DNA from 3 places in the Photorhabdus machadonis genome. Region 2 is predicted to be linked to each of the others. Evidence: riboswitches for the same ligand, from Rfam matches in the RefSeq annotation. Region 2 holds a riboswitch; each other region holds the start of a gene.
What was found. A riboswitch is a leader RNA that binds a small molecule or an ion and turns the genes downstream of it on or off. The one in region 2 is predicted to bind thiamine pyrophosphate.
Positions count from the first base shown of each region.

Region 1: linked by a shared signal. The riboswitch ahead of thiB (thiamine ABC transporter substrate binding subunit) and the one ahead of thiD (bifunctional hydroxymethylpyrimidine kinase/phosphomethylpyrimidine kinase) in region 2 are both predicted to bind thiamine pyrophosphate.
Region 3: linked by a shared signal. The riboswitch ahead of thiC (phosphomethylpyrimidine synthase ThiC) and the one ahead of thiD (bifunctional hydroxymethylpyrimidine kinase/phosphomethylpyrimidine kinase) in region 2 are both predicted to bind thiamine pyrophosphate.

Region 1 covers NZ_CP199761.1:4,750,430-4,757,951, reverse strand. The annotation lists gene thiQ (thiamine ABC transporter ATP-binding protein ThiQ) at 745-1,464, opposite strand; gene thiP (thiamine/thiamine pyrophosphate ABC transporter permease ThiP) at 1,457-3,061, opposite strand; gene thiB (thiamine ABC transporter substrate binding subunit) at 3,037-4,050, opposite strand; TPP riboswitch at 4,122-4,227, opposite strand; gene rppH (RNA pyrophosphohydrolase) at 4,341-4,871, shown strand; gene ptsP (phosphoenolpyruvate--protein phosphotransferase) at 4,881-7,127, shown strand; gene lgt (prolipoprotein diacylglyceryl transferase) at 7,203-7,522, shown strand, end outside.
Region 2 covers NZ_CP199761.1:2,325,607-2,333,128, forward strand. The annotation lists gene ACUN2T_RS11120 (amino acid permease) at 1-114, shown strand, start outside; gene pagP (lipid IV(A) palmitoyltransferase PagP) at 184-807, opposite strand; gene cspE (transcription antiterminator/RNA stability regulator CspE) at 1,397-1,606, shown strand; TPP riboswitch at 1,722-1,814, shown strand; gene thiD (bifunctional hydroxymethylpyrimidine kinase/phosphomethylpyrimidine kinase) at 1,856-2,656, shown strand; gene fbaB (class I fructose-bisphosphate aldolase) at 2,777-3,826, opposite strand; gene trhP (prephenate-dependent tRNA uridine(34) hydroxylase TrhP) at 5,921-7,297, opposite strand; gene ACUN2T_RS11150 (YegP family protein) at 7,497-7,522, opposite strand, start outside.
Region 3 covers NZ_CP199761.1:501,954-509,475, reverse strand. The annotation lists gene hemE (uroporphyrinogen decarboxylase) at 1-169, opposite strand, end outside; gene nudC (NAD(+) diphosphatase) at 277-1,044, opposite strand; partial or broken gene ACUN2T_RS02485 (HAD family hydrolase) at 1,150-1,808, shown strand; TPP riboswitch at 1,864-1,989, shown strand; gene thiC (phosphomethylpyrimidine synthase ThiC) at 2,098-4,026, shown strand; gene thiE (thiamine phosphate synthase) at 4,019-4,657, shown strand; gene ACUN2T_RS02470 (HesA/MoeB/ThiF family protein) at 4,680-5,429, shown strand; gene thiS (sulfur carrier protein ThiS) at 5,426-5,626, shown strand; gene ACUN2T_RS02460 (thiazole synthase) at 5,628-6,395, shown strand; gene thiH (2-iminoacetate synthase ThiH) at 6,395-7,522, shown strand, end outside.

The DNA.
Region 1 (7,522 bases), 2.4 Mb from region 2:
TAGATTTATGGTTATCATTTTTCACAGCTTTTACCAACGGAGAGCAATAACAAATCTCATCGAGAGAAACGTGTAAAATTATCGGTCACTCCGTTCCCTCAGTTCAACGTCAAACTCGTCAAATATTGCCGTCAATCCTGCTTTAATTTATACCCAATAGATTTCAATTTGCAGCGCGGCGGCAAGAGAACGCATCCCCAGTCACATAGATAACTCTGTGACCGGGGTGAGTGAAAGCAGCCAACAAAGTAGCAACTTGAAAGATGAAGGGTATAAAACCGCCAGATTAGACACCATTATGCTTATCCCATGTAGCAATAAAGTATAAATCTAGCGTAGTAAGTATAGAACCAATAAAGAACAAAGACAGCGGCAAAAACGAAGTAAATCACAGATCTGATTTTGTTTTTTTTAAATAAAAAGAATGATTTGTAAAAACATGAAATATAAAAATGGATAAGCGGAGTTAAAATAAATAAAGGATTTATTATATCAATGCCACCCTCTTTATATTGCCAAAGTTCACAATCAACATAACCAAAATCGAAATAAGGCTCCTGAATATCAAAGGCAAATCCGTTAATAATAAGAAAAGATAATAATGACAATACTACAAATGTTATGATGTCTGTAAACTTTATTTTCGTTTTTATCTCTTTAATAAATTATCTATATGATCTAATCGATTAGATATAACTTCTCCGTATGAAACCCATTAATCTTCAGCTAATGTTCTTTTGATTTTTAAATTGCTTTAACAAAATCGTCTTTTTTCCTCCCCAAAATAGCGGCCTCAGAAACAGTACCGGCAACCAATGCATTTGTTGAACCGTCATAATGAATATTGCCATCAACAACTAATAAAGCGCGGTCGGCTATACGGGCGGCATCATCCAGATTATGCGAAACCATCAGCAAAGTAAGCTGGCGTTCATGGCAAACTTGCTCCAGCAATACCAGCATTTCATTACGCAGTGCTGGATCAAGAGCGGAAAAGGGCTCATCAAGTAACAGAATTGGCTGCTGGCGCACTAAACAACGCGCTAATGCTGCCCGTTGTCGTTGTCCACCAGAAAGTTGAGCAGGCAAACGAGTAAGGCAATTTTCCAACGAAACCTGGGAGACTATTTGCTGTAACGTCTGTTTCTGTTTGCTATTAAGGCGTAATCCGGGATGTAATCCTAACCCAATATTCTGTTCAATCGTCAGATGAGAGAAGAGATTATTTTCTTGAAATAACATGGATACCGGGCGTTGAGAAGGCGACCTGCGGGTATGATTTTCCCCGTTCAGCCATACAGAACCTTTTTCTGCTGTTTGAAAACCGGCGATCAGATTCAGTAATGTACTTTTACCTGCTCCACTGGGGCCAAGAATGGCGATACGCTCCCCAGCCTGAATTTGTAAGTTAAAGAGCATCACCAGATGTTCATAGGTGTAAGTCAGATTCTCAAGTTTAAGCATGACGTCGTCCCGGTAAGTGTTCAAGTAAACTAAACAGCATAAAACACAACAATAACAACAATAAGGCGGTGGTAGCGCCATCCTGACTGCGGTAAGCCCCTATTTGCTGGTAAAGATAGAAGGGAAGTGTACGGAAATCTTCATTACCAAACAGCGCGACAACGCCAAAATCACCAATTGAGAGGACACAGGCAAAAGCGAGAGCTTGCGCCAGCGGGATTTTCAGTGCTTTTAGCTCAATCCAGCACAGCCGGTTAATCCCTTGAATGTTCAGGGATCGACACAGCGGATTATAGCGGGCTGCCAGATCTTTCATCGGATTATCCAGAACTTTCAATGCATAAGGAATTGCCATCAGTGCATTGGTTAAAATCACTAAGCCGTAGGGTGAGCGGGGCAGGCCGATAGTATCGTTAAGGAGTAGAAAAAAACCGGTTGCTAGCACGATGCCGGGCATAGCCAGGATCAGCAAACCGCTTATTTCCATCATTTGTCCCCATCGAGGTAAATAACGTAGGTACAACTCGCGGCTGCTCCACAGTAGCATCATTGTGAACAAAACACACAGTAATCCGGCACCTAAAGCAATCACAACGGATGTAATAAACGCCTGCCACAATGCAGGCTGGCACAATACGTTGAATACCCCGCTGTTCAGACCATCCACGACAACAGCCAGCAATGGCGGCACCAGCAGTAACAATGCTGCGGTAATTAACACGCTGTCACAGATTTTTCTCAGCAAAGTATCCTGTGGATTACGCCACTGTTGTTGATTGCTATAGCCGATGGATAGCGCACCGTTAAGTTTCTGGCTAAGAAGAACAAGACCAAGACAGCAAGTCAGCTGAATCAAAGCCAGTAACGCGGCATGGCCGAGATCGTAGTCATAGCTTAACGCCTGATAGATTGCCAGCTCGACGGTTGTTGCCGCAGGCCCACCACCTAAAGCTAGCACTGTGGCAAAACTGGCGAAGCAGAGCATAAAAATCAGTGCGCTGGTTGGCAGGATTTGGCGGCGCAGGTAAGGCCACTCAACGAAACGAAAATGTTGCCATTCATTCATGCCTAATTGAGCGGCTAACTGCCGCTGTTCCACCGCAATATTTTCTAGTGATTGCAGTAACAGCCGTGTTGCCAGTGGCATATTAAAGAAGATATGTGCCAGTAAAATGCCCTGTAAACCGTAAGGGGTGAAAGGATAATTGACTCCTATCCATTCACAGAACTGTGCCAGCCAGCCGACTCGGCCATAGACAGTCAGAATGCCGAACAGAGCGACCAGTACCGGCAAAACCAGCGTCATAGCACACAGGCGCAGAAACAAAGTTCGGCCGGGAAAATGGCGGCGGTAGAGTGCCCGGGAAAGAAAGATAGCAGGGGTAACAGAAAATACTGCCGATAAGAAAGCCTGCCAGAAGGTAAAACGTACTACGTGCCACAAATAGCGATCTTCTGTCAGCAAGTACCCGCCGCTTTCAGGTGCGTTAAACCAAAGTGTGCCGAATGTCAGTAAAGCGACCAATAGCAAAAGGCCGGCGGCAATCGCCCCCGGCAGCAGCCATCCGGCTATCAGTGGCTGACAGCGTTTTGCCATGTACGAATCCATTGGTTACGGTGTTTTGCGACGTCTTCCGCATTGTACTGTAATGATTTCTCGGGTATTGAAAGCTGTGAATAAACTTCGGGTAGTTGAATATCAATAACCGGATACATCCAGTTAGTGGTTGGAATTTCCTGTTGGAAAGCCGGAGTTAACATAAACCGCATAAATTTCTGGGCAAGTTCCGGTTGCTTGCTGGAGGCCAGTTGGGCGGCAACTTCGATTTGCAGGTAATGGCCTTCACTAAACGTTGCCGCAGCATAATAGTCTTTCTTCTCAGACAAAATGTGATAGCCCGGTGAAGAGGTATAACTCAGGACCAGATCGCCTTCACCTTTTAAGAACAGACCATAAGCTTCACTCCAGCCTTTGGTGACTGTCAGTGTTTTCTTTGCCAGTTTTTGCCAGGCTTGTGGGGCATCATCACCATAAATTTTCTGCATCCACAACAGCAAACCTTGCCCCGGTGTGCTGGTACGGGGATCTTGATAGATCACTTTCCAGTTATTGTGACTGTTGATCAGTTCATCCATGCTCTTTGGTGGATTTGGCAACGTATTTTTGTTGTAAATGAAGGCAAAGTAGCCATAGTCATAAGGAATAAATACGCTGTTCTTCCATTGCACAGGCAGTTTCAGTTTGCTGGTATCCACTTGGCTTTCAGTGAACAGACCTGTTTGTTGAGCCGCGTGAATCAAGTTGTTATCCAGACCAAGGATAATATCGGCAGCCGTGCGCTTTCCTTCCATTCTGAGGCGGTTGAGCAGGGATACACCATCTTCCAGAGCAACCAATTTCAGCTCACAGTCACATTCAGCTTCAAACGCTTTTTTAATCGCGGGCCCTGGTCCCCAATCGGTGGCAAAAGAATCATAGGTGTAGACAGTTAAGACCGGCTTTGCCTGTACAACCTGACTCAATAACAAAGTAAAGGCTGACAGTACCGTCAGTATGGTTAATTTGGAAAATAACGTCTTAAACACTTTGCTCTCCTTAATTAAGAGGATTGGCAAAGGATCTGAGGGCGCGCTAAACGTAAAGATAATTTCTGTGAAACAATTAGCAGCTCAAATCCCTACGCCGGTATTAGCCGGATTCAGGTTCGGCGGGTTTACTCTCAGCAAGACTGTTTTAAACAGCCAGCACCCCGTTGAGATGACGCTATTGTAGAGATTTAGCTAGCTACTGCAAAGTCCAATGATAGAGGTTTACCACTTGAGGGTAGTGTGAAACAATCAGTCATCTTTCAAATTTAGTTTATTGAGGTAGTCTGGTGATCGATGATGATGGCTACCGCCCGAATGTAGGAATTGTAATTTGTAATCGACAAGGCCAGGTTTTGTGGGCCCGGCGTTATGGGCAACATTCTTGGCAATTCCCTCAGGGGGGGATTAATCCGGGGGAATCACCAGAGCAGGCTATGTACCGGGAACTGTATGAAGAAGTGGGTTTAGGCCGGAAAGATGTACGCGTTTTGGCCTCTACCCGTAATTGGTTACGTTACAAATTACCCAAGCGTTTGGTGCGTTGGGATACAAGACCTGTCTGTATTGGCCAAAAACAGCGGTGGTTTTTATTACAACTGCTTTGTAATGAAGAAGATATTAATGTGCAGCATAGCAATACCCCGGAGTTTGATGGTTGGCGCTGGGTCAGCTATTGGTATCCTGTCCGGCAGGTTGTCTCTTTTAAACGTGATGTTTACCGGCGCGTGATGAAAGAATTTGCTTCGGTTGTTATGCCAATGCAGGAAAACGTATCATTGTTACGTTCTTCATATTCTTATCGTCGCAAAAGAAGTTAGGTTAGTTCCATGCTTATGCGCTTACGGGAAATTGTTGAAAAAGTTGCGATGGCAACCAATTTGACCGAAGCGCTTGAGCTATTGGTGAATGAAACTTGTCTGGCGATGAGCACGGATGTGTGCTCTATCTACCTTGCTGATCATCAACGGCAGTGTTATTACCTGATGGCAACCCGAGGATTGAGGAAACCCCGGGGAAGAATTATCAGCCTGGCTTTTGGTGAGGGGGTGGTTGGACAAGTTGGTCAATTATCTGAACTGATTAATTTGGCGGATGTCCGCAGTCATCCTAGTTTCAAATATCTGCCTCAGGTTAAAGAAGATAACTTCCGCGCTTTTTTAGGGGTTCCGGTCATTTATCGTCGTCAGTTGCAAGGTGTTCTGGTCGTTCAGCAGCAGGAACAACGCTTGTTTAATGAAACCGAAGAGTCCTTTATGGTGACGCTTGCGACACAACTGGCCGTGATCCTTGCTCAGGCTCAGACTAAGGGTTTGTTTGGTCACTACCGGCAGACACGAATTAAAGCGTTGGCAATTTCCAGTGGCATCGTCATGGCTCAGGGTTGGCAGGATTGTTCCCAGCCCTCACTTGAACAAATTTTTGAAGCATCAACCCTGGATCATGCAGCGGAACGTTCTCGTCTGATTCAGGCACTTGAAGATACGATGGCGGAATGCCGGCGGCTCAGTAAGCGTTTTACGACTAGCTCTCAAAGAGAGAGCGCCGCGATTTTTGATCTCTATTCCTACCTTTTGAATGATCCTCAATTGAAACAAGATCTGTTTTCTTGTATTGGGCAGGGCTCTGTTGCGCAATGGGCGGTTAAACAAGTTATTGAGAAATACGTAGAGCAATTCGCCAGCTTACAAGACGCTTATATGCGGGAAAGGGCATCGGATCTGCGGGCACTTGGGCAACGATTACTGTTTCATCTGGATGATTCACCGACTGTCAGCCATCAGTGGCCTGAATGGTTTATTCTGGTTGCTGATGAACTGAGTGCTAACCTATTGGCAGAAATGCCGCCGGAAAGATTAGCTGGGGTTATTGTTCGTGATGGCGCAACGCATTCACACTCTGCCATATTGGTTCGTGCGATGGGTATTCCGGCTATTATGGGGGCTGATATCCAGCCGGAACTCCTGCACAATCGTATGCTGATTCTTGATGGTTTCCGAGGAGACGTTTTTATTGAACCTGAGCCGTTAATTTCTCAGGAATATAAACAGATCATCGAAAAAGAAAAAGCACTTAGCAAACTGGCGGAAGGGGATGTTGATCAGGAAGCGCGGCTCAAAAGTGGTGAGCGTATTCTTGTTCAGCTTAATGCGGGTTTGAGCCTGAAATATGAATTACATATAGGCAATAATATTGATGGTGTTGGTCTCTATCGAACTGAAATACCCTTTATGTTGCACAGTGGTTTCCCTTCAGAAGATGAACAAAAAGCCCGTTATCAGGAGATGCTGCAATTATTTCCCGATAAACCGGTGGTATTACGTACACTTGATATCGGTGCGGATAAACAACTGCCTTACATGCCCATCAGCGAAGAAAACCCTTGTTTGGGGTGGCGCGGTATACGGGTGACATTGGACCAACCGGAAATTTTTCTCATTCAGCTTAGGGCTATGCTCAGAGCGAATGTTAATAGCGGTAATTTGAAAATCCTTCTGCCAATGGTCACCAGCATGGAAGAGATTGATGAAGCTAAGAGGTTGATAGACCGGGCGAAAGAGGAAGTTGAGCAAATTCTGGCGCATCAGATACCTACGCCGCAGCTTGGCGTGATGATAGAAGTTCCTTCATCCATCTTTCTCTTGCCACAACTGAAGAGCAGAGTCGATTTTGTTTCTATTGGAACCAATGACCTGACACAGTATCTGTTGGCAGTGGATCGAAACAACACCCATGTTGCCTCCCTTTATGATTGTCTACACCCGGCTGTGATTCGGGCATTAAAACTGGTATTTGAAAATAGCCAGCAAGCCGGTCTTGCTATCAGTATTTGTGGTGAAATGGCGGGTTTTCCTATGGGTGCCATGATATTGATAGGCCTTGGCTATCGTAGCCTGAGTATGAGTGGTTGTAGTGTGCCAAGGATTAAATATTTATTACGCCATCTGGAGAGGGTTCAGGTTGAGCGATTAATGACCGAAGTGCTACAGGCTGAAACCAGCGTAAGAGTAAAGGAGTTGTCAGCAACGTTTATGGCGCGGCATGGGATTGGTGGTTTGGTCAGAGGCGGAATTTAATCCGCTTAACTGCCTGTGTTATGATCCGAGATCATTTGCCTTAGAGTATTCATTTTAAATATTAAGTGGGGAACGATGAGTAACAGCTACCTGGCATTTCCTAATATTGACCCGGTTATTTTTTCAATAGGCCCCATATCCCTTCATTGGTATGGTTTTATGTACTTGGTAGGGTTTGTATTCGCCATGTGGCTGGCGACACGCAGGGCCGCGAAACCCAATAGTGGTTGGGCAAAAAATGAAGTAGAAAACTTGCTCTATGCGGGATTTGTTGGCGTCTTTGTTGGTGGCCGTCTTGGCTACGTACTGTTTTATAATCTCCCTGCCTTTCTCGATAACCCGCTTTATTTGTTTAAAGTTTGGGATGGAGGAATGTCTTTCCACGGTGGTTTGAT
Region 2 (7,522 bases):
GACAGTATTCGTATTTCAGTCATTCTGATGCCATTTTGGATTGGTATATTATGGCTTGGGTTTCTCATATCCCATTCCCGCAATAATAAAATGGAAACCATGAACCAGGGATAACGTATACCTGGTTCATCTCGATAAGGATACCAGGCTGATGTCACCCACAGCCTGGTATTTTTTATCTGGTTACCATTGCCAGCGTAACCAGGCGAAGAGTACGTTACCGTTATTATATGTGCCGGGAATGTATGTCCCCTGAAACGATAACCGATCGTATTCTATGGAGAATAGCGGTAGTGGGAGTGGGATAGGAACATAGTAATAATCATGGCGGGCTGTGACACTTAAAGTGAAACCAATACCCATTCGAAAGCCATCTAAATCACCGGGTATCCACATTTTCTGAAACCCATAACCAACGATGGGTTCCAAACGGTTATGAGAATCCATAAAAGCCATAGCATAGAGAGAATGCCAGTCATTGTCTTCGTCGTAACGGTATTTACCATAACCGAAACCCCAGGGCTGCTCATTATATTTGTCAATTTTTTCTTCATCGTAGGTAAATCTGTTATGCCAAGTAATTACCGGCAGATAAAGTTCATTGCTGGGAGTATCCCAAGTGAGAGCGACATTATTGTTGAATTTTCCCCATAAACTGTCTGAACTGTTGCTATAACTGGTCTGTGTATGGGATTCCGTGGTTGTTAATGATTGATTGGTGGTATTTGCCGTTGTTGCGAACACTGTTCCAGCTGAGACGAGAAAAGTTACTGGTAAGGCACAGGCTGCGGTTAAATCAAACTTCATTATTTATTGCTCCAATTTCCCGGCGACATAAATTGGGAAGATCCTTTGCGTCACGAAAAATATGACAAACATCTAAATTCAAGAATTCTACTCTTGCTATTTTAAATAAAACTTAAACGAGAAATTAATATTAAGATGTTATATGTATTAAATGAGTATATTTAATACTGATATCTAGACTGACGAATATTGGGAAATGTGCTGACTCTTTCTTTCACTCAAAGAGGGGGTGATTCTCGCTTGTAGACAGACCATAGATATAAAGACTCTAATAATAAGACAGACAAAATAAATTAAAATTATTTATATTATTTGGGATTTTGTTGAGTGGATAAACTGTAAGCTAATTAGGATAACCTTGGATTTTCAAATTTTTGCGGTTATGTTAAACAATAATTGTTGTTAAGAATTTTAAATATGTGCGTTAGCTCCATAGCTGATAAAAAATGGCTTGCCATCATATTAAGAATATGTGATAAATCGTTCGAGTAAACGAGGTACGGTTCTGTTAATAGCAGCAACTCGCTCTGGTTTTTATGTTGCGCCGAACGGCGAATTAGAATTAAGTGATCCAAAGGAAATTCTTAAAATGGCAAAAATCACTGGTACTGTAAAGTGGTTCAACGAATCTAAAGGTTTTGGTTTTATTACTCCAGCTGATGGCAGCAAAGATGTGTTTGTACATTTTAGCGCTATTCAGAGCGAAGGGTTTAAAACTTTGGCAGAAGGTCAAAAAGTTGAGTTTGAAATTCAGGACGGTCAGAAAGGTCCTTCTGCGGCAAACGTCACAGCAGCATAACTTCTTTTTGTCAATCATCTTGAATTGACGAAGTAAATTTGTTGTCTTAATTGGTTTTTTATTGGCAACAATGACATACCGATATCACCCTGTTGGTTATCTAATAGGGTGTTTTTGTTTTGACTCGGGGTGCTCTTCACTGAGCTGAGATGAACCCGTAATACCTGATCTGGATAATGCCAGCGTAGGGAAGTCAAGGTGTCTTTTTCCTGATACCTGCTTTACTTTTGCTGGTGGGAAGGCGTACCTATGGTAAGAATCAATTCACTGACAATTGCCGGGACTGATCCTAGCGGTGGTGCTGGTATTCAAGCTGATCTAAAAACTTTCTCTGCGCTTGGTGCTTATGGCGCAACAGTAATGACAGCTCTCGTTGCACAAAATACGCATGGCGTACAATCTGTTTATGACATAGATCCTGCTTTCGTTGCAGCACAGCTTGATTCTGTGCTGTCAGATATCAGAATCGATAGCGCCAAGATAGGCATGTTATCTAACGCGGCCAATGTTGCAGTAGTTGCAGATGCCATAAGCCGTTATTCAGTACCTTATGTTGTATTGGATACGGTGATGATTGCGAAAAGCGGTGCTCTGTTGCTGGCACCGGAAGCGGTTTCTGCGGTTGTTGAACGGCTATTACCGAAGGTTTCGTTGATGACGCCGAATTTACCGGAAGCGGCGACCATATTGAGATGCTCTGTAGCAGAAACCGAAGCAGACATGCAAAAACAAGGACGTGAATTATTATCACTGGGATGCGAAGCGGTTTTACTTAAAGGCGGACATCTTACCGACTGTGAAAGCCCTGATTGGCTATTTACGGGGAATGGAGAATGGCGTTTCACTGCTCCCAGAATCAAGACTCGTCATACTCATGGTACAGGATGTACTCTCTCTGCGGCATTAGCGGCTTTGCGTCCACGTTATCCGAATTGGCAGACAACGCTTCCTGTTGCCAAATCTTACCTCCAGGCGGCATTAGAACAGGCGGATTATCTGGACGTCGGAACCGGAATTGGGCCTGTACATCATTTTCATCGGTGGTGGTGAGGGGCGTGATTCGGTGATAATGAGTCATGAAGGGTAAGATGCCTGTGCTATGAGAGCAATATGGCTCAGAATGTCTAATGTCTTCACGATTTTATTCATCATCACCGATGACAAGCCTTGTTAAGCGATAGTCACTTGTTGATCCAGATAGACATCTTGAACCGCGTTAATCAGTTCAACCCCCTCTTTCATGGATTTTTTGAAAGCCTTACGACCGAGGATCAACCCCATACCACCTGCACGTTTATTAATGACGGCGGTACGAATTGAATCACTCAAATCATTATCACCGGATGCGCCGCCTGAGTTAATCAAGCCGGCACGACCCATGTAGCAATTAGCTATCTGATAACGAACCAGATCGATTGGGTGATCGGTGGTCAAATTGGAGTAAACGCGTTTATCTGTATGACCAAAACCAATCGCAGTATAGCCGCCATTATTTTCAGCCATTTTCTGTTTAACGATATCGGCACCGATAGTGGCGGCTAAATGGTTAGCCTGGCCGGTTAAATCTGCGCTGGCGTGATAATCCACTCCCTCTTTTTTGAAAGCGGAGTTACGCAGATAGGCCCATAATACCGTGACCATGCCTAATTCATGCGCTCGTTCAAAGGCTGCTGAAATTTCTTCAATTTGACGACGTGATTCAGCAGAGCCGAAGTAAATAGTTGCACCAACGGCTACCGCACCCATCTCAAATGCCTGTTCAACGCGGGTATATAAAGTTTGATCATATTGAGCAGGATAACTCAATGTTTCATTGTGGTTCAGTTTAACCAGAAACGGGATCTTATGAGCATAGCGACGGGAAACTGCGGATAACACGCCATAAGTAGAGGCGACACAGTTACAGCCTGCTTCAATAGCCAGTTCAACGATATTCTTCGGATCAAAATAGAGTGGGTTCGCGGCAAAAGAAGCGGCAGCAGAATGTTCTACACCTTGATCCACCGGCAAAATAGATAAATAGCCAGTACCGGTAAGGCGACCATGATTTAGCAATGTTTGCATGGAGCGCAGAACCGTATTTGGCCGATTATTGTCGATCATGACGCGGTCAACAAAATCGGAGCCTGGCAGATAAAGATTTTCACTCGGAATGGTGCTACAACGATGCTGCAATAAACTGTCTGCATCTTTGCCTAACAACTTAGCGATATCAGTCATGTCTTACTCCAGTTCATAAAAAACACTATTGATTGTCATTTATCCGTTTTAAAATAACAAGTTGTATTAGGAGGTAAGTGGTAGTGGATCGCTTCAGGTCGGTTTTAAAAGAGAAATTTATGGCCTGAAAAGGAACCCTTTTAACGTAAGAGCCACATTATCATACTTTCAAGTGATTTATGTATTCAAGGGAATGATTTTGTTTACAGGTGAGGTTTTGGAAAATGGAATTTAAAATATTTCTGCTCTACTGATGTGATTTTCATATTTAAATATCTATTCCAATCTCGTCAGGTTAAATCGGATTTTGATGTTGGGGATTTATCTTCTGTTCCTCAGTTTTAAGTATTATAAAAGCCTGCACCTTTAAGGTGGAGGAAAATATAGGGCTGTACGATCGAGATGAAGATTTTCAGATGGTCGTATTCTTTCACTTAAATTGTAAATGCCATCCGTTAAATACTCATGTGATGACTTTTGATTTTAAGAACATTAAAAGCGGTTTCATGATGACACACGAAAAATACAACCCCTCTTGGGAAGGTTATAGGGGGGATAAATGGCGGCATAATTAAAGGAATGAAATTAAACTATTTTTATATAATATTTGTGGTTTAGGTTTTTTGGATTTTTCCGATCGCTTTATATATGGACTATAAACTTAAGGGTGGTAACTAGTTGATATGTTAAATAATATCCTGGAGGTCTCCTCATGTCTATGTAAGAGATATTAAACTGTGTGATTGATATTATTGGATTGTGCATTCGCATAAACAAGTTCATTGAGTGCGTAAAATACGCACAAAAAAACAATGTATCCTGATGTTATTTTAATTATCTTTATAAGGTCAGATGTTAATATTTTGAGATTTTTATTTGTATAAATTAAATTGATTTCATTTTTATATAATTTTTTATTTCGGCAATTAATTTATCCTGATTATATAAAATAAATAAGGTTCTGGTTCATTACAGTTTTAAATAATATATAATTCTGTAAGCAACAATCAATGTGGTTATTTATCCTGTCATAAAAATGATTATAATTTGAAATAATTATTGTATTAAATTTTTAGTTTCAGCCCGTATTCATCAATTAGTGAACTAATTGGAAAACACATCAATATAATTTTATTTTTTCACAGATAAAAAATTATCCACTGTTTTTTATTGCCAATGGTGATATTTAACTTTCTTCCATTGGTAATAAATATTTATCTGTTACGTCCCATCATTTTTTTCTCATTGTAAAACAGTATCTTATCCAATTTTTGGCCTGTTGATGGAAGATATTGCGTTTGATAGATAGGATGGAATGCTCATGCTATTACTCACCAGATTGACTTTTCCTGAGTGTTATTGCCAGATGATATTTTTCACTCAGCTCCAATGCAGAAATGTGTTTCTGTTGTCTTTTGATTTGCTAACCAGTACTTGTTGTAAGGCTAAGATGAATATCAACTTTATCCTTGTGAGATACGGGATGTGCTGCATTGTTATTCACCAGACTTTGGTCGATGAGTGCTATTTTACCCTTGTTAATATTATGGATACATGAAACAGAAGTTGTTCTGTGTTGATAACCAGAATAGTCAGGTAAATGTTGAACTAATAGTTTTAACAATAAGTAAATTGCAATTATCTATTTTCATAATTTTCAGCTGACTAATTCTATCGAATTGTATAATATTTGGTCTAAATATGATGAATTTCTTACATTATTGAACAGTGGAAAATTTTAAATAAATTTCTTTAGATAGTGTGATATTTCAATAAGTAGAAATATTTTCTTATTAATGCATAGAGTACAAGAAACATATTAATATAAAGGTTTATTAATTTAATAGTTAAGTTTATCTATTTAATTAATCATGTAAATAAATCCTGTAACTTGTTGATTTTATTTATTGGAGAGATAAAGAAAAGGCCAGCTCAAGGGAGATTGAGCCGGCCAAGGAGGTGGTTCCTAGTCTTGCTGTAAAACTTTTTTGATTTTTTATTTTTCACCAACAATAATACGGTAAATAAAATAGTATTGATGTGATCTGTTTCTAAAAAAAGAAATATATCATCACCAAAAGGGTATATTGGTGATTATTTGTCTGAGTTTCGGCTCGTTTGAGCATATTGAGAACTAATACCATTTAGATTGCGTATTAATAAGGCGTAATTAATATCAATTTGTTTAGGGATTGGTAAATAGACAATATACCCATCTCCAGGAGCAACTTCCATTGGTTGGCCTTTTTTATCTTGCATTGCCTCTAGTGTAAACTGGATATTGCCTGATGGTGTCATTAATTCGAGACTGTTTCCAACCATGAATTTATTCTTAACTGCAACTTCAGCCAATCCGTTGACCCATTTTCCCGTAAATTCGCCGACAAATTGTTGGGTGTTGGATATTGAATGGCCGTATTCATAACTCTGATAGGCATCGTGGGTATGACGGCGCAAAAAACCCTCGGTATACCCACGGTGAGCAAGTCCTTCCAGCGTTGTCAGCAGGGTTGGATCAAATGGTTTTCCTGCAACAGCATCATCAATGGCTCTGCGATAAACTTGTGCTGTGCGGGCGCAGTAATAGAAAGATTTTGTCCGTCCTTCGATTTTCAAAGAGTGAACGCCCATTTTAGTTAATCGCTCAACATGCTCAATCGCGCGTAAGTCTTTGGAGTTCATGATATAAGTACCATGTTCATCTTCAAAAGCCGACATAAATTCGCCTGGGCGTTTCGCTTCTTCGAACATAAATACTTTATCTGTTGGTGCACCCTCTCCCAATGTAGGCTCGATATTTTTTGCCGGTATAGGTTCATGCATATGCATAATATGACCGATATCATCCTCTTTGCCTTCTTGAACATGATATTCCCAACGACAGGCATTAGTGCATGTTCCTTGATTTGGATCACGTTTATTAATATAACCGGATAACAGGCAGCGACCGGAATAGGCCATGCACAGTGCACCATGTACGAAAACCTCCAGCTGCATATCGGGAACATGCTGGCGAATCTCGTTAATTTCATCCAGAGAAAGTTCACGGGAGAGAATGACTCTGGTCAGCCCCATTTGTAGCCAGAATTTGACTGTCGCCCAGTTAACGGCGTTAGCCTGAACGGAAAGATGAATTTCCATTTCGGGAAAAGCTTCCCGAACCAACATAATCAGTCCGGGATCGGACATAATTAGCGCATCAGGTCCCATTTCAACGACAGGTTTCAGATCACGGATAAAGGTTTTCAGCTTGGCATTATGCGGCGCAATATTCACCACGACATAAAAACGTTTGCCAAGCTCATGCGCTTCTTTGATGCCTAGCGCCAGATTTTCGTGATTGAATTCATTATTGCGAACACGCAGGCTGTAACGTGGTTGACCGGCATAGACTGCGTCCGCGCCATAAGCAAAAGCATAGCGCATATTTTTCAGCGAACCAGCAGGGGAAAGTAATTCTGGAGTAAACATGTTTAAAAAATTCTCGGTCTGAGTTCAGCGCAATTTTCACTACAAAAAGTGAGGGTAAGGCGGAGGATTCTAACGCTTAATTTGTTGAGGATACAAATTTATTAGCTTGAAGTGCTCAGTTCTGTTGGTCGATGAAGATGCACCTTATCAGTTGAATATTGATTTCAACTGATAAGGTGCAATTTATGATGAAAAAATATCACTCTGACTTTGTCAGATCCCGGA
Region 3 (7,522 bases), 1.8 Mb from region 2:
AGGCAAGTTCAGTGTTTTTACATAAAGCAATAAAATCACCTGCTTCAGCACGAGTAACTTTATACTCAGGCAAGTAGCGGCCCGCCTGACGCATCATCCATACAGGTGTAACATCAACGGGTTGGCGTAGTAAGGCTCGCAAATAGCGGTCGTTTTTCAACTCATTCATGACAGGCTCCGTTTATTGATTGGCCGCAATATTATCTGACTGCAATGATTAGACACCATTGTAACATGACAGATAGATCTCTCCCGTTAATTGCGCCAAACTGTATATTATGCATTTCGGCACAGACCAACTGTATCTTCAATCAACCGACGGGCAATAGTATTATGCGGTGGAATTAATGGTAGTTGATCATAACGGTACCAATTTGCACTGATCAATTCTTTCGGATCATGGCGGATCTCACCGCTATCATAATCAGCCAGAAATGCCATCATCAGTGAATGCGGGAAAGGCCATGGTTGAGAAGCCACATAGCGTAAGTTGCGGATTTTAATATTACTCTCTTCCATGACTTCTCGGGATACAGCTTCTTCAAGTGTTTCACCTACTTCAACAAACCCAGCAAGCACTGTATATATGCCACCACGATGGCGCTGATGCTGAGCCAGTAAAATCTGATCATCACGACGAATACCGACAATAATACAAGGCGCAATCTGCGGATAATAACGCTCATGACAATGGTTACACAGACAAGCCCATTCACTGACACTGTGGTTCATTTCATTGCCACAATAACCACAATATTGATGGGAACGATAAAACTCTGCTAGCTGTACTCCCCGGCCAGCTAATTGAAACAATCCGTGATCATTTGAAGCAATTTGCCGTAGCGAAACCATATCGGAAGACATTTCTTGACGAATAAGCCAAACTTTCTCGCCCTGCCATTCACCGATAGGCAATGCTATTTTTCCTTGCAGTAACCATTGAGTCGCTATTCCAAAAGGTAATTCACCTTTTGGGAGCCAAATACGATTCTCATCGCTGACAATCCACCAGCCTCGTTCTATACCTGTTACTTGTTGCTGCATCATCATTATGGCATCTTATTTATTACAAATATCTGTATAAATCATACGCTTTTTAGTCAAAAAAAGAGTATTTTTGTTACTGTTTATCATAAGGAACACAATACCATGTCACAACTGCTTGCAGTATTTGATCTGGATGACACCTTAATCTCCGGTGATTCCAGCGCTATATGGACAGAGTTTCTATGGGAAAAAAGCATCATTACTGATCCAAGTTTTATTGAAGCAGATAAAAAAATGATGGCTGATTACAGCGCCGGTTCACTGGATATGAGTCATTATCTGGCATTTAGCCTGCAAACACTGCATCAAGTTTCACAAGAACAAGTTGATCTTTGGTTGAGTTTGTTAAAGAAAAAATCAGACCTCGATTTTATCCACAAGCCAAAGCGCTAGTTGCAGAGTATCAACAGCAACAAATTCCGGTCATTATTATCTCAGCCACTGTCTCTTTTATTGTGAAAAAGATTGCTACCGAATTAAATATTCACACTGCACTAGGCATTGATATGGTGATGGAAAATGGCTGTTATACCGGCCAAATAGACGGTATTGCGACTTTTCGTGAAGGTAAAGTCAAACGGATCAAACAGTGGCTGGAACAACAAAATAGTTATCCTGAAATTATCCGTTTTTACAGTGATTCAATTAATGATCTACCAATGTGTCAATTTGCCGATGAGGTAATTACTATCAATGCCGATACACGTTTAAAAGCCGAAGCACAACAACAAGGCTGGCAACAATTAACCTGGTCATTGTAAATATTTTCAATCAGTAAGAGTTGTAGTTTTCATAATCCCTTCTATACTACTGTTTACTTTCTTGTCGGAGTGCCTAGCGTAAGCTGTTTTATCGCAGCATACACAGGCTGAGACCGTTAATTCGGGATCCGCGGAACCTGATCGGGTTAAGACCCGCGAAGGGAACAAGAGTAATCAAGCGCTGTCGGATAACTCAGTTTTCTTACCAAGAGTCTATCCAGCCACCAATCATTACTCCCTGCGAGCTCCAGACAAGCAATTTTCCCAATAACACGGTTAGGAATTTGCTATGTCTAATAATATTGTTATCCCTGCAACCGATATTTCACCAAAACCCAGCCCAGCACGCCCACGTAAAGCTCAACGCGATGCCGCTCAGGAATTTATTAATTCTATTCAAGGCGTCGCGTTCCCTAATTCACGACGAATTTATCTCCAAGGTTCACGTGACGATATCCAAGTCCCAATGCGGGAAATTCAGTTATCACCTACTTTGATCGGTGGAACAAACGAAGAACCGCAATATGAGGAAAACGAAGCTATCCCTGTTTACGATACTTCCGGCGCTTATGGCGATCCTGATTCCATGCTGAATGTGCATGTTGGGTTAACTAAACTGCGCCAGCAATGGATCGACGAACGTCAAGATACAGAACCCGTTACTGCCCTCAGCTCTGATTTTACTCAGCAACGTCTGGCGGATGCTGGTCTCGATCATTTACGTTTTAATAACCGCCCTCATCCATTAAAAGCCGGTAAAGGCAAACGCGTGACTCAATTGCACTATGCCCGTAAAGGCATCATCACACCGGAAATGGAGTTTATCGCACTACGGGAAAATATGGGGCGTGAACGTATCCACGGCGATGTACTACGCCAACAACATGCCGGGCAAGGCTTCGGTGCTCAGTTGCCAGAAAATATCACACCAGAATTTGTCCGTCAGGAGGTCGCTGCTGGCCGGGCGATTATTCCTGCCAATATCAATCATCCTGAATCAGAACCCATGATTATTGGTCGTAATTTTCTGGTGAAGGTTAATGCTAATATCGGTAACTCTTCAGTCACCTCTTCTATTGAGGAAGAAGTAGAAAAGTTAATCTGGTCTACCCGTTGGGGAGCGGATACGGTAATGGATCTCTCCACTGGCCGTTATATCCACGAAACCCGCGAATGGATCTTGCGTAATAGCCCGATTCCTATCGGTACAGTCCCCATTTATCAGGCTCTGGAAAAAGTTAATGGCGTAGCGGAAAACCTCACCTGGGAAATGTTCCGTGATACCTTGCTGGAACAAGCTGAACAAGGGGTGGATTACTTCACCATTCATGCTGGTGTATTACTGCGCTATATACCGATGACAGCCAAACGCCTCACCGGAATTGTTTCCCGCGGGGGTTCAATCATGGCGAAATGGTGTCTATCTCATCATCAAGAAAGCTTCCTCTACCAACATTTCCGTGAAATTTGTGAACTCTGCGCTGCTTATGATGTTTCTCTATCACTGGGAGACGGTTTACGACCCGGCTCTATTCAAGATGCCAATGATGAAGCGCAGTTTGCAGAACTGCACACATTAGGTGAACTGACTAAAATTGCCTGGGAATATGATGTTCAGGTGATGATCGAAGGCCCCGGTCATATTCCTATGCAGATGATCCGCCGTAATATGACAGAGGAATTGGAACATTGTCACGAAGCCCCTTTCTATACCCTTGGCCCACTAACAACAGATATTGCACCCGGTTATGACCATTTCACTTCCGGTATTGGTGCTGCCATGATCGGCTGGTTTGGCTGCGCCATGCTCTGTTATGTAACGCCAAAAGAGCACCTCGGCTTGCCAAACAAAGATGATGTTAAGCAAGGGCTAATTACCTACAAAATTGCTGCTCATGCCGCCGATCTCGCCAAAGGTCATCCCGGGGCGCAAATCCGCGATAACGCGATGTCTAAAGCACGTTTTGAATTCCGTTGGGAAGATCAGTTTAATCTGGCGCTTGATCCAGGCACCGCACGTGCCTATCACGATGAAACGCTGCCACAAGCCTCCGGCAAAATTGCGCATTTCTGTTCTATGTGCGGGCCTAAATTCTGCTCGATGAAGATCTCTCAGGAAGTACGCGATTATGCCGCCAGCATGGAACAGATGTCAGAAGAATTCCGCGCCCGCGGTAGCGAGCTATATCACAGTGCGGAGGGAGTCTCTCATGAGTAATCTGCCTAATGCCCCATTTGCCCCGACTGAACACAGATTGGGGCTGTATCCGGTCGTGGATTCACTGGAATGGATTTCCCGCCTGTTAAAGGCAGGAATTACCACTATCCAGTTACGAATCAAAAACCTGCCAGAAGATCAAGTCGAGAGAGAGATTAAGCAAGCCATCACGCTCGGCCATCAATATAACACCCGTTTATTTATTAACGATTACTGGCGACTGGCAATCAAACATGGCGCTTACGGTGTTCATCTGGGACAAGAGGATGTAGATAATGCCGATCTGAATGCAATCCAGGAAGCCGGATTGCGGTTAGGTATTTCCACCCACGATGAACAAGAATTGGCATGGGCAAAATCTTTACATCCATCTTATATCGCCCTCGGCCATATTTTCCCGACGACTACCAAAGCAATGCCCTCTTCTCCGCAAGGGCTCGAAGCACTAAAACAACAGGTAGAAAACACACCGGATTACCCTACTGTCGCTATTGGAGGCATCTCTCTCGAACGTATACCGGATGTTATTGCTACGGGAGTTGGCAGTGTGGCACTGGTCAGTGCGATTACCAAAGCAAAGGATTGGCGTCAGGCAACCGCGCGGTTGCTTCATCTGGTTGAAGGCATTTAGTTGAAGGGATAGAGAGGTTCTTATGCTGAATGATCAAGAATTTATGCGTTACAGCCGACAACTGTTACTCGAAGATATTGGCCCGGAAGGGCAGGAAAAACTGAAATCCAGCCGCGTATTGATTGTCGGACTGGGAGGGCTAGGCGCTCCTGCCTCCCTCTATCTGGCCGGGGCCGGTGTGGGAACAATTTATCTCGCTGATGATGACCAATTGCACATCTCCAATTTACAACGGCAAATCCTTTACCGCACTGAGGATATCCCTTCGGCAAAAGCTGAACTTGCAGCTAATCAACTCAATGCACTGAATCCACTGGTAAAAATAACTGTTCTTAATAAACGTCAAGACGTGGAATCGCTGAAAAAAACCGTAAAACAGGTCGATCTGGTTCTTGATTGCTGTGACAACATGGCAACCCGCCACGCTATCAATGCGGCTTGTGTCGCCACGCGAAAACCCTTAATCAGCGGCAGTGCCATTGGGTTCAGCGGTCAGCTTATGGTGCTTGAGCCCCCTTATTCTCACGGCTGCTATACCTGCCTCTACCCTGATCAGGAAGAACCACAGCGAAATTGCCGAACTGCGGGTGTATTAGGTCCGGTAGTCGGCGTCATCGGCACATTGCAAGCATTGGAGGCCATTAAAATGTTAACCGGGCTTCCCTCTCCGTTGAGCGGCAAACTTCGGCTGTTTGATGGTAAGCAGCAAAGCTGGAGCACGCTACAGCTCAGTCAATCGCAGCAATGCCCAATCTGCGGAGATATGGCATGAAAATTACTATAAATGACCAGCTGATGGAGCTTACCGCGCCTCTGGTTCTACAACAATTACTGGAACAACTTGAACGAACGCAACCGGGAACTGCATTGGCCATTAATCAAACCATTATTCCGCGTTCGAACTGGAGTACGCACCAAGTTAATAACGGGGACAATATCCTTTTGTTTCAGGCTATTGCCGGAGGTTGATATGTTAAAGATCGCGGATACTACTTTTGATTCCCGTTTGTTTACTGGTACAGGCAAATTCGCTCGTTCAGATTTAATGATTCAGGCTATAGCGGCCTCTGGCAGTCAGCTTGTCACGATGGCGATGAAACGCATTGATTTGCAAGGAGGTAATGACGCTATTCTGGTGCCATTACAAAAACTTGGCGTCAAATTGCTGCCAAATACTTCTGGAGCCAAAACCGCAGAAGAGGCTCTGTTCGCAGCCCGTCTGGCCCGTGAAGCATTGGCAACCAACTGGATCAAACTGGAGATCCATCCTGATGTGAAATACTTGCTGCCTGATCCGGTCGAAACGCTCAAAGGCGCTGAAATGCTGGTCAAAGACGGATTTGTCGTTCTGCCTTATTGCAGTGCGGATCCTGTTTTGTGTAAACGTCTGGAAGAAGTGGGCTGCGCGGCAGTCATGCCTTTGGGCGCGCCGATTGGCTCTAATCAAGGGCTGCTAACCCGGGATTTCCTGCAAATTATTATTGAGCAAGCACAGGTGCCAGTGGTTGTCGATGCGGGCATTGGCGCACCAAGCCATGCACTGGAAGCGATTGAACTAGGGGCTGATGCCGTATTAGTTAATACCGCTATTGCCGTCGCGCATAACCCAGTAAAAATGGCACAGGCATTCAGAATGGCGATTGAAGCAGGTGAATTATCCCATCAGGCTGGTCTGGTAAGTCCAAAAAAACATGCTGTTGCATCCAGCCCATTGACTGATTTTCTGGGAACGTTCTAATGTCTAATCATCTTTTGAACAACAGTTTTGGTTATCACTGGCAGCAACTGGGTTGGGATGACATTACCCTTCGTATTAACAGCAAAACTTCGCAGGATGTCGAACGGGCATTGAGCAACAACAAATTAAACTTGGATGATTTGATGGCGTTGCTCTCGCCAGCAGCGAAACCCTATATAGAACCGCTGGCACAACGAGCACAGAAACTGACTCGTCAACGCTTCGGTAATACCGTTGGTTTTTATATTCCGCTTTATCTCTCGAATTTGTGTGCCAATGATTGCACCTATTGTGGATTCTCAATGAGTAACCACATTAAACGCAAGACATTGAATAATGATGAAATTATTGCGGAATGCCAGGCAATTAAAGCGCTGGGTTTTGACAGTGTGCTATTAGTCACTGGAGAACATCAAGGCAAGGTAGGTATGGCTTATTTCCGCCGTTATCTACCACTTATCCGCGAGCATTTCAGCTCAATAATGATGGAAGTCCAACCCATGACACAAGAAGAGTACTCAGAATTAAAAACTCTGGGGTTAGATGGTGTAATGGTTTATCAAGAAACCTATCATGAGCCAACTTATCGGCTGCATCATCTACGGGGTAAGAAACAAGATTTTCACTGGCGACTAGAAACACCGGATCGCCTTGGCCGGGCAAAAATCGATAAAATCGGTTTAGGGGCACTGATTGGCCTCTCTAGTCATTGGCGGACAGATTGCTATATGGTGGCTGAACATCTATCCTTTCTGCAACACACATACTGGCAGAGCCGCTACTCAATTTCATTTCCCCGTTTGCGGCCTTGTACCGGAGGGATTGAACCTGCATCGCTAATGAGTGAAGCAGAACTGGTACAACTCATTTGTGCTTTTCGTCTATTTGCTCCAGATGTAGAACTTTCTATTTCTACTCGTGAATCCCCATTCTTCCGCGATCACGTCATCCCACTGGCAATCAACAATGTCAGTGCCGGTTCGAAAACTCAACCCGGTGGTTACGCAGATACTAGCCATGAAGAATTGGAGCAATTTATTCCGCATGATAACCGTTCCGTTTATCAGGTCGCAGACGCATTAATTAAAGCTGGGTTACAACCTGTCTGGAAAGATTGGGATAGTTAT